DNA from 2 places in the Streptomyces sp. NPDC087787 genome. Region 1 is predicted to be linked to the other one. Evidence: riboswitches for the same ligand, from Rfam matches in the RefSeq annotation. Region 1 holds a riboswitch; the other holds the start of a gene.

What was found. Region 1 has a riboswitch for cyclic di-AMP ahead of ACIOWN_RS21455 (C40 family peptidase). Riboswitches for the same ligand answer to the same signal wherever they lie in the genome.
Region 2: it holds a riboswitch for cyclic di-AMP, as region 1 does, so the genes downstream of both, ACIOWN_RS17840 (M23 family metallopeptidase) here and ACIOWN_RS21455 (C40 family peptidase) in region 1, are expected to answer to the same signal.

What each region holds. Positions count from the first base shown of each region.
Region 1 covers NZ_JBIUVQ010000013.1:104,771-110,397, forward strand. The annotation lists gene ACIOWN_RS21435 (8-amino-7-oxononanoate synthase) at 1-639, shown strand, start outside; gene ACIOWN_RS21440 (DUF397 domain-containing protein) at 693-923, opposite strand; gene ACIOWN_RS21445 (helix-turn-helix transcriptional regulator) at 933-1,817, opposite strand; gene ACIOWN_RS21450 (ATP-binding protein) at 2,045-2,500, shown strand; gene ACIOWN_RS21455 (C40 family peptidase) at 2,554-3,027, opposite strand; cyclic di-AMP (ydaO/yuaA leader) riboswitch at 3,031-3,244, opposite strand; gene ACIOWN_RS21460 (alpha/beta hydrolase) at 4,111-5,627, shown strand, end outside.
Region 2 covers NZ_JBIUVQ010000010.1:108,566-114,192, reverse strand. The annotation lists gene ACIOWN_RS17850 (GNAT family N-acetyltransferase) at 1-1,461, opposite strand, end outside; gene ACIOWN_RS17845 (HPr family phosphocarrier protein) at 1,638-1,919, shown strand; gene ACIOWN_RS17840 (M23 family metallopeptidase) at 2,067-2,822, opposite strand; cyclic di-AMP (ydaO/yuaA leader) riboswitch at 2,835-2,996, opposite strand; gene ACIOWN_RS17835 (pitrilysin family protein) at 3,231-4,619, opposite strand; gene ACIOWN_RS17830 (M16 family metallopeptidase) at 4,616-5,627, opposite strand, start outside.

The sequences.
Region 1 (5,627 bases):
GACACGGTGTTCTCGGTCGACGGCGACGCGGCCCCGCTGGCGGAGTTCGCCGCGGTGTGCCGGGAGCGCGGCGCGGGACTCCTCGCCGACGACGCCCACGGGCTGGGCGTCCTCGGCGCCGGCGGCCGCGGCGCCGCGCACGCGGCCGGACTGGCGGGCGCCGACGACGTGGTCGTCACGGCCACGCTGTCGAAGTCGCTCGGCAGCCAGGGCGGAGTCGTCCTCGGGCCCGCGCGGGTGATCGACCACCTCGTCAACGCGGCCAGGACGTTCATCTTCGACACCGGACTCGCCCCCGCCGCCGCGGGAGCCGCCCTGGCGGCGCTGCGACTGCTGCGCCGCGAACCGGAGCGGGCGGCACGCGCGCGAGCGGTGGCGGCCGAACTCCACGCGCGCCTGACCGCCGCGGGTCTGGAAGCGGTGCGTCCGGACGCCGCGGTGGTCTCGGTGCGCGCGCCGTCCCCGGAGCAGGCCGTGCGTTGGGCGGCCGACTGCCGGGCGGCCGGCCTCGCCGTGGGCTGCTTCCGTCCTCCCTCCGTGCCCGACGGCATCTCTCGGCTGAGGCTGACCGCCCGCGCGGACCTCTCCGGGGCGCAGATCGAACGCGCTGTACGGGTGATCGGTGGGACGCGACCATGAGTCGGCGTGACACGGCCGCGCGTCACCGTGGGCGGATGTGACCGGACGGTGCGTCAGACGCGGTGTGCCGCGGCCGTGAAGCGGGCCCAGCTCGCGGGGGAGAAGAGCAGCGCCGGCCCGGCCGGGGCCTTGGAATCGCGCACGGCGAGCAGCCCGGACCACGGTCCCGTGGCGGGCCGGGCCGTCTCGACGCAGTTGTTGGCTCCCGTGCTGTAGCTGCTGCGCAGCCAGCGCACGCCGTGCAGATCGATGCTGGAAGATACGTGCCGAGGCAGAGCGGACATGGTGCCTCCTTAGGCGGTACGCGGTGGTGCGCCGTCAGGGTCCTGGCGTATCCCGGCGATGAAGTCCAACGAGTCCTCGGGCGAGAGGGCGTGGATCCGCAGGGTGTCGAAGGCCTCCGTGTAGGCCTCTAGGTCTTCTTTCCGCTCGAGATGGAAGCTACGCGTCAGGTGGTCGAGAACCACCACGTTCAGATCAGAGGTGTTCGAAAAAGAGAAGATTACGAAAGGCCCGGTGATGCCGATGTGCGCGCCGGCGGCGAACGGCAGCACCTGTAGCCGTACCTGGGGCAGCCTGGCCGCCTCCGTCAGCCGCTCCAGCTGCCGCCGCATGATCTCCGGACCGCCCACCTCGCGGCGCAGTACCGCCTCGTCAAGGACCGCGTCCAGCTCCAGCGGCGGTCGCGCGCGCAGCACGTCCTGGCGGGCCAGCCGCACCTCCACCAGCGCGTCCAGCCGGTCCTCGTCGAGCCCGTCCACGGCGGCCCGGGTGACCGCGCGGGCGTACTCGGGGGTCTGCAGCAGTCCGGGGACGACCGAGGTCTCCAGGGTGCGCATCCCGCTCGCCTGCGACTCCAGGCTGATGAAGTCCCGGTAGGTCGGGGGCAGCACCCCGCGATAGGCGTGCCACCAGTGGTGCCGGCCGTCGCCGTCGTCCAGTCCCGCGAGGACCAGGAGCAACTCGCGGAGCTGGGAGTCGTGGACCGCGTACGCGTCCAGGAGCGAGCGCACATCGGCCGGTTTCACCCCGCTGGTGCCGGTTTCGATCCGGCTGACCTTCGACTGGTGCCAGCCGACCAGGCGGGCCGCCTCACCGCTGGTGAGGCCCGCGCCGGTGCGCAGCGCGCGCAGTTCGGCGCCCAGTTTCCGGCGGCGCACCGCGGGACCGTGCTGCATGGGTTACTCCCTCGCTCCCTCTGAACGCTCCACGCGACCCGCCTCACATACGGTCTTCCGTCGCAGAGTTCACCGCATCGAGCGACAGATATATGCATATCCCGGTGGATCGCCACCGAGAGCGGAGCACTGATGGCAGTCTGACGGCGAAGCACCAGTGCGGGACCGTACTCGAACCATCCGCTCAGTGTCGGACTCCGCTCCCGTGGGAAAGGGACGACGTCGCCATGGCAGACCATCTGGAAGCATCCGTCACTCTGCCGAGCGATCCCGCCTCGGTCTGCGCGGCCCGCGCCTATGTGGCCGGCACGCTCGCGGAGTGGGGCCTGCCGCCGGCCACGGACACCGCCGAGACGGTGCGGCTCATCGTCTCCGAACTCGCCACCAACGCCGTACAGCACACTCTGGGGCAGTCACCCACCTTCACGGTGGACCTCGTCCTCGTGCGTGACGAACGGTTGTGCATCGGGGTCACCGACAGCCACCCCCGGTTCCCGAAACGACTGCCGGCCGCTGTCCAGCAGGACAACGGCCGGGGCATGGTGATCATCCGGTGGCTCACCGCCGAGTGCGGCGGCAGACTGACCGTGCGGCCGACCCGGGAGGGCGGCAAGACGGTCTGCATCGAACTTCCGTGGACGGCTCCCGCCCGACCCGTGACGGCCACGGGCCAGGAACCGTAGGAACGTGCGGTGACGACGCCGCGGCGCCGCCACCGCCCCGCACGGCAGCCGGGTCAGCTGACCCGGCCGTACCAGACGCTCTTCGTCCAGATCTTCTGCAGCTTCACCACGTCCCCGGTCTTCGGGGCGTGCCAGATCTTGCCCGAGCCGGCGTAGATGCCTACGTGGTACACGTTTGAGCCCGAGTGGAAGAACACCAGGTCCCCGGCCCGGCGGCTGCCCGCCGAGATGTGCCGGCTCTTGTTGTACTGCTGCTCGGCCGTGCGGGGCAGCTTCTTGCCCGCCCGCTTGAACGAGTACAGCGTGAGCCCGGAGCAGTCGAACCTCCGCGGCCCCGAGGCGCCCCACTGGTAGGGCGACCCCTTCTTGGACGCCGCGATCTTCAGCGCCTGGGACGCCATCGTCGCGGCCGAGGCCTCGGAGGCCACACCCGGCACCACGATCGAGCCGCCCACGGCGGCCAGGGTCAGGGCCGAGGCCGTACCGGCCCGGGCCATCAGCGACGGGACACGATTGAGCGCGGTCATGCGCAACCCTTCGTCAGCCGCCTGTGAAGGATGACCTGTCGGATTCGGGCTGGCGAAGTTGCCCGGCCGCGTTGCCGCGGCTTCACCCCAAGGGCTGCTCGGGCCGGCCATGGTGTGACCGTTCCGGCGACCCGTCGTGCTTGGGTCCTCCACTCCTGCCGATCCACTCCTGTCGACCGGTCATCCGGGCGGCGGCAGGACTCGGCGTCCGCCCGGACCGCCCCGCCGTTGTGGCGGGGGCTTGTCGTCAGACAGGGATCTTCACCCACGGATGTCCGAAAATCCCAATGGAAGCGAGTGTTTGTGTTGTTACTCACCACGCGCCCGTTCGGGTGGACACCTTCGCGATCGAACGGACGCCCACTCACCCGACGACCCCCGGACCAGCACCGGAACGCCTTGTTCCGCCGTTCGGGGAGGCGTGTTGCGCAACTGTGGCGGTCCCGGAAAGGGAGCCGAACCTACACCGAAAGGCGGTCGGTCATTCGGGGACATTCCGCGCCGCGTGTCGCGGCGCGCCGCCTCCTGCGCCCGCCGCGCCCCCGGTGGTGGATGACGTCAACTTCCGCAGTTTGGCGGCGTGGTGAAGGGTATGGTGCGCGGCTCGCCGTCCTGCCTCCGCGGCGCCCGCGGGTTCCGGTAGGTGCCCCCGGGCCGGCGCGGGTCGGCGCGGTCCAGCCGGCCGGTCGCCTCCGGGGAACGGCCGATCAGCTCCGCCTCGGCGCGGGTCGGGGGTCGGCGGCTCGTCCCGCGTCCGGCGCGGCACCCGTTGAGCGGCAATTCGGGACGATCTGGTCAACCAGCCCATATTTCATGACTCCTGGCACCCCGGGCGCCGGCCGCCGGTCCAGCCCGGCCCGCCCGCCGCGCGGACCACCCCGGAGCCTCCCGGCCCTCCATGCCGACCGCCGCCGGCCCTCCGGGCGCCGCCGAGACCCTCGTGGTTCCGCTCAGCGGGACACGCCGCGCCGCTTATCGGATTGGCAAAGAAGGTCAACGACCCCTGTTCTCAGGGACCTCGCAGCCGCAAAGATCCCCGTACCGAATTCGCAACGACGTACGGGGAGGTCCCCCTTGAGGGACATGAGACCCAGGAACCGGGTGCTGGCGCTCGGTTCGGCCGGTGCGCTGGTCACGGCGACCCTGATAGCCGGCGCGGTGGCGACGCCCGCGGCCGGCGCGAACAACGGCCAGGGACAGGACCGCGAGACCCGCGGCGCGGCGATCGCCGCGGAGCGTGCCGCGAAGGCCGGCATCGACTGGCAGGACTGCCCCGCCGACTGGGGGCTGGCCAAGCCCATCCAGTGCGGTTACGTCTCGGTGCCGATCGACTACGCCGACCCCTACGGCAAGCAGATCAAGCTGGCCGTCGACCGCATCGGCAACACCGGCACCAAGGAGGAGCGCCAGGGCGCCCTCCTCTACAACCCGGGCGGCCCCGGCGGCTCGGGCCTGCGCTTCCCGACCCGGGTCACCAACAAGAACGCCATCTGGGCCAACGTGGCGAAGGCCTACGACTTCGTCGGCTTCGACCCGCGCGGTGTCGGCCACTCGGCGCCCATCTCCTGCGCGGACCCGCAGAAGTTCGCCGAGGGCTCCAAGCTGGACCCGGTGCCGGACTCCGAGGCCGACAAGAGCATCCAGCGCAAGCTGGCCCGCGAGTACGCGCAGGGCTGCCTCCAGCGCACCGGCCGCGCCATGCTCCAGCAGATGACCACGCCGAACACCGTCCGCGACCTGGACGTCATCCGCGCCGCGCTCGGCGAGCAGAAGCTCAACTTCCTCGGCGTCTCCTACGGCACCTACCTCGGCGCCGTCTACGGCACGATGTTCCCGGGCCATGTGCGCCGGATGGTCGTCGACAGCGTCGTCAACCCGGCCCGCGAGAACGTCTGGTACCAGGCCAACCTGAACCAGGACGTCGCCTTCGAGGGCCGCTGGAAGGACTGGCAGGACTGGGTCGCCGCGAACGACGCCACCTACCACCTGGGCGCCACCCGCGACGCCGTCCAGCAGCAGTGGCTGAAGCTGCGCGCCACCGCCAAGAAGAGCCCCATCGGCGGGGTCGTCGGCCCGAACGAGCTGATCTCCTTCTTCCAGAGCGCGCCGTACTACGACTCGTCGTGGGCGCCGGTGGCGAAGGTGTTCAGCAAGTACGTCGCGGGTGACACCCAGGCGCTGGTCGACGCCGCCGCCCCGGACATGTCCGACATCGCGGGCAACATCTCCTCGGAGAACGGCAACGCCGTCTACACCGCGGTGGAGTGCACCGACGCCAAGTGGCCCACCAACTGGAAGACCTGGGACCGGGACAACACGCGGCTCCACAAGACCGCTCCGTTCATGACGTGGGCCAACGCGTGGATGAACCTGCCGTGCGCCACGTGGCCGGTCAAGCAGCAGAACCCGGTGGACGTCAAGACCGGCAAGGGTCTGCCCGAGGTGCTCATCGTGCAGTCCACCCGGGACGCCGCCACGCCGTACGCGGGCGCCGTCGAGCTGCACAAGCGGTTCAAGGGCTCCCGTCTGATCACCGAGAAGGACGCGGGCTCCCACGGAGTCACCGGCCTGGCCAACCCGTGCATCAACGACCGGGTGGA
Region 2 (5,627 bases), on a different contig from region 1:
GACCCGGATCACGCCGGCCTGCCGCAGCAGCGCGGACACCGTCGCGTGCGGCAGCCGCGTCGCCCGTACCGCGTGCCCCTGCGGGGCGGAGCCCGCGCTCTGCACCACGACCAGCGGCTTCACCGCCGCCGTACGCCGGGCCAGGCGGGTGAACTTGCGCGGGTTGCCGATGGACTCCAGGTACATCAGGGCGACGTCGGTGTCGGGGTCGTCGTACCAGAACTGCATGACGTCGTTGCCGGAGACGTCCGCCCTGTTGCCGGCCGACACGAAGGTCGACACGCCCGTGACCCCGGTGACCCCGCCGCCGCGCCGGTGCAGCCGGGACAGCAGCGCGATGCCGATGGCCCCGGACTGGGCGAAAAGCCCGATGCGGCCGGGCCGGGGCAGCTCGGGGGCGAGGGAGGCGTTGAGCCGGACGTCCGGCGAGGTGTTGATGATGCCGAAGGTGTTGGGCCCGATGATCCGCATGCCGTACGAGCGCGCCTGCCGCACGAGCGCGCGCTGCCTCTCGCGTCCCTCGGGGCCGCTCTCCGCGTAGCCCGCGGAGATCACGACGAGCCCCTGCACCCCGTGCTCCCCGCACTCGGCGACGGCGTCCGGGACGTGTTCGGCCGGCACGGCGACGACGGCGAGGTCCACGGGACCGTCGATGTCGCGCACCGAGCGGTGGGCGGGCACCCCGTCGATCTCCCGGCGGTCCTCGCCGAAGGCCCGGTTCACGGCGTGGAGCCGCCCCGTGAACCCTGCGTCGCGGATGTGGTCGAGGATGCCGCGGCCCACGCCCCCGCGCGTGCGGCCCACTCCGACGACGGCGACCGAGCCGGGCACCAGGAGCCGCCGTACCGACCGCGCCTCGGCCCGCTGCTCCCGTGCGTGCTGCACGGCCAGCGAGCGGTCGGTGGGCTCGATGCCGAACTCCAGGTGTACGACGCCGTCCTCGAAACTGCGCTTCTGGGTGTACCCGGCGTCCGTGAACACCTTGATCATCTTGGTGTTGGCCGGCAGCACCTCGGCGGTGAATCGGCGGATGCCGCGCTCCCGGGCGACGGCGGCGATGTGCTCCAGGAGCGCGGAGGCGACGCCCCGGCCCTGGTGGGCGTCCTGTACGAGGAAGGCGACCTCGGCCTCGTCGGAGGGCGCCGAGGCGGGCATGCCGTCCGCGCCGATGCGGTCGTAGCGTACGGTGGCGATGAACTCGCCGCCGACCGTGGCCGCGAGTCCCACCCGATCCACGAAGTCGTGGTGCGTGAAGCGGTGGACGTCCTTCGCGGAGAGCCGCGGGTAGGGCGCGAAGAAGCGGTAGTACTTGGACTCGTCCGACACCTGCTCGTAGAAGCTGACCAGACGGCCGGCGTCATCGGCGGTGATGGGGCGGATCCGTGCGGTGCCGCCGTCGCGCAGTACCACGTCGGCCTCCCAGTGGGCGGGGTACTCGTGCCGGTCCGGCGAGGTCTGCATGGGGCCCAGCGTACGGCTCGCGTCCCACAGCGGCGCGAGGCAGTCTGTGGAGGACACACATCGGACCGAGGCCGCGGTCCGGCGCCACCCGGAGCGGCGCACACGCCCGCTCCGTGCTCGCACCACGTGTGGAAAACTGGTCTAGACAACCCTGATCACCTGAAGGGCAGCAACACATGGCTGAGCGCCGCGTCAACGTCGGCTGGGCCGAGGGTCTCCACGCCCGCCCCGCTTCCATCTTCGTCCGGGCCGCCACGGCCGCAGGCATCCCGGTGACGATCGCCAAGGCCGACGGGACGCCCGTCAACGCGGCCTCCATGCTGGCCGTGCTCGGCCTCGGCGCCGAGGGCGGCGAGGAGGTCGTCCTGGCCTCCGACGCCGACGGCGCGGACGCCGCGCTCGACCGGCTGGCCAAGCTGGTCGCCGAGGGGCTCGAGGAGCTTCCCGAGACGGTCTGACCGGCAGGAACGGTCCTGCGCCGAAGCCGTGCCGCCCGGACGGGTGGCACGGCTTCGGCGTGCCGGTGGCGGCCGCCGGGGAACGCCGGAGGCCCCGGCTCGGGAGCAGGGGCCTCGGGAGGGCCGGACGGTGCGCCGGGCGGCGGGTCAGACGTTGACGCCGTGCTTGCGGAGGTAGGCCACGGGGTCGACGTCGGAGCCGTAGTCCGGGGTCGTACGGGCCTCGAAGTGGAGGTGCGGTCCGGTGACGTTGCCGGTCGCGCCGGACAGGGCGATCCGCTGACCGGGGATCACGTGCTGGCCCACCGAGACCTGGATGGACGACAGGTGCCCGTACTGGGTGTACATGCCGTCGGCCATCCTGATCACGATCTGGTTCCCGTACGCCCCGCCCCAGCCGGCGTCGACGACGGTGCCGCTGCCGACCGCGTGGACGCCGGCGCCGCTCGCGGCGTGGAAGTCGACGCCGGTGTGGGTGCCGGAGGACCACAGGGAGCCGCCGGTCCGGTAGCCGGTCGACACGTAGGAGTCGGAGATCGGCGTGACGAAGGCGTTGAGGCGCTCACGCTCGGCCTCGCGGGCGGCGCGCGCCTTGGCCTCGCGCTCCTTCACCGCCTGCTCGGCGGCCTTCTTGCGCGCGGCCTTCTCGGCCTCCTTGCGCGCGGCGGCCCGGTGCTGGGCGACGGCCTGGGCGTCGATCTTCTCGGCGACGCTGTCGCCGATGGTGACGACCGGGGTGAGGCCGGTGTCCTCGGGGGCGGGAGCCTCCGCCGCGAGGGCCGGGGCGGCGAGGGTGCCGATGGCACCGGTGGTGGCCAGGGCCGCGACGCCCGCAGCGTGGGCGGTGGTGCGGTGCATCCGGCTCGGCCGCCGGTGCTTCCCGGCGGCGCGGGTGAACGCCATGGAGACGTGGGTCCTTTCCTTCCGTGTCGCCTACCGGGTTAGCTGACGGGTTCGGAGCGGGAAGGTCTCCTACGGCCCCCTACGCATCGCGCGCGGGTGTCCGATTCACCCCAGGGACGGTGGGTCCCCGGCTCCCCTGGCTCGCGCCGTACGGGGACTCGGCGATGACTGTCCGGTGCCGCGGACGCGGCGCACTGCCCGACGAACAGCCGGACCGACGCTAAGCGGGGCCGCTTTCAATTCCCAAACGGATCAGAAGTTTTGTAGCGCATACCACAGGGCGAAAGGCGCTCTCCCCATCAATTCGGACCACACTCGGACAACACAGGGCCCTGGTGACGCTTCGGTCACCAGGGCCCCACGCGCGTGTGTGCCGGTCGCCGCGCACGGCGGCGGCCGGGTGTACCCCTACTCGGCCTCGACGACGGTGACCCGGCCGACGCCCAGGGCCTCGACGGGCTCCTTGATCTGCGCCGCGTCACCGACGAGGACCGTCACGAGACGGTCCACCGGGAAGGCGTTGACGACGGCCGCGGTGGCCTCCACCGTGCCGGTGGCGGCGAGCTGCTGATAGAGCGTCGCCTGGTAGTCGTCGGGCAGGTGCTGCTCGACCTGGTCGGCCAGCGTGCCCGCCACGGCGGCGGCCGTCTCGTACTTCAGCGGGGCCACGCCGACGAGGTTCTGCACGGCGACGTCACGCTCGGCGTCGGTGAGGCCCTCGGCGGCGAGCTTGCGCAGCACCGTGAACAGGTCGTCCAGGGCCGGGCCGGTGTTCGGGGTGTCGACCGAGCCGCTGATGGCGAGCATCGCGGCGCCCGACCCGTCGGGGGCCGAGCGCATCACCTGGCCGAACGCCCGGACGCCGTAGGTGTAGCCCTTCTCCTCGCGCAGGACGCGGTCCAGGCGGGAGGTGAGGGTGCCGCCGAGGCAGTACGTGCCGAGCACCTGGGCGGGCCACACGCGGGCGTGCCGGTCGGGGCCGATGCGGCCGATGAGGAGCTGCGTCTGGACGGCGCCGGGCCGGTCCACGATGACGACGCGGCCGGTGTCGTCGGCGGTCACCGGCGGCACGGGCCGCGGCTTGGCGGGCGCGCCGGACCAGGCGCCCAGGGTCCGGCCCAGCAGCTCGTCGAGGTCGACTCCGGTGAGGTCGCCGACGACCACGGCGGTGGCCGTGGCCGGACGCACGTGCCGGTTGTAGAAGGCGCGGACGGCAGCCGAGTCGATGGCGCCGACCGTCTCCTCGGTGCCCTGGCGGGGACGCGACATGCGCGAGTCGGCCGGGAAGAGCTCCTTGGACAGCTCCTTGGCGGCGCGGCGGGCCGGGTTGGCCAGCTCGTGCGGGATCTCGTCGAGCCGGTTGCGCACCAGCCGCTCGACCTCGGAGTCGGCGAACGCGGGCGCCCTGAGGGCGTCGGACAGCAGGCCGAGCCCCTTGGCCAGACGCGAGGCCGGGACCTCCAGGCTCAGCCGTACGCCGGGGTGGTCGGCGTGCGCGTCGAGGGTGGCGCCCGCGCGCTCCAGCTCGGCGGCGAACTCCTCGGCGGAGTGCTTGTCGGTGCCCTCGGAGAAGGCCCGCGCCATGATCGTGGCCACGCCGTCCAGGTCGGCCGGCTCCGCCTCCAGGGGCGCGTCAAGCAGCACCTCCACGGCGACGACCTGCTGGCCGGGGCGGTGACAGCGCAACACCGTCAGGCCGTTGTCCAGGGTCCCGCGCTCGGGGGCGGGGAACGCCCACGGCCTGGCCGCGCCGGCCCGGGGCTGGGGGTGGAACTCCATCGTGGCGAGCTCGGTCACTTCGCCGCCTCCTCGGTCTCGTCGGTGGCCGCGGCGTCCGCGTCCTGGGCGTCGTCCTGCGCAGCGGCGGCGGTCGGCTCGTAGACGAGCACCGCGCGGTTGTCGGGACGCAGGCGGGACTTGGCGACCTCCTGGACCTCCTCGGGCGTCACCTCCAGGACCCGGGCGACGGCGGTCAGGGCCAGCTGCGGGTCGCCGAACAGGACGGCGTAGCGGCACAGTTCGTCGGCGCGGCCGGCGACGGTGCCGAGACGGTCCAGCCACTCGCGCTCCAGCTGGGCCTGGGCGCGCTCCATCTCCTCGGCCGTCGGACCCTGTTCGGCGAACCGGGCGAGCTCCTCGTCGATCGCCGACTCGATGACCGGGACCTCGACGTCGCCGGAGGTCTTGACGTCCAGCCAGCCGAGGGAGGGCGCGCCGGACAGCCGCAGCAGGCCGAAACCGGCCGCGACAGCCGTACGGTCGCGGCGCACCAGCCGGTTGTAGAGCCGCGAGGACTCGCCGCCGCCGAGGATGGTGAGCGCCAGGTCGGCCGCGTCGCACGCGCGCGTGCCGTCGTGCGGGAGCCGGTAGGCGGCCATCAGTGCGCGGGCCGGGACCTCCTCCTCGACGACCTCGCGCAGCTGCCCGCCGATGACGTCGGGCAGGGAGCCGTCGCGGGGCTCGGGCTTGCCGTCGTGGGACGCGATGGAGCCGAAGTACTTCTCGATCCAGGCGAGCGTCTGCTCCGGGTCGATGTCACCGACGACCGACAGGACGGCGTTGTTCGGGGCGTAGTACGTGCGGAAGAACGCGCGCGCGTCCTCCAGGGTGGCCGCGTCGAGGTCCGCCATGGATCCGATCGGCGTGTGGTGGTACGGGTGGCCCTCCGGGTAGGCGAGGGCGGTCAGCCGCTCGAAGGCGGTGCCGTAGGGGACGTTGTCGTAGCGCTGGCGGCGCTCGTTCTTGACGACGTCCCGCTGGTTCTCCATGGACTCGTCGTCCAGCGCCGCGAGCAGCGAGCCCATG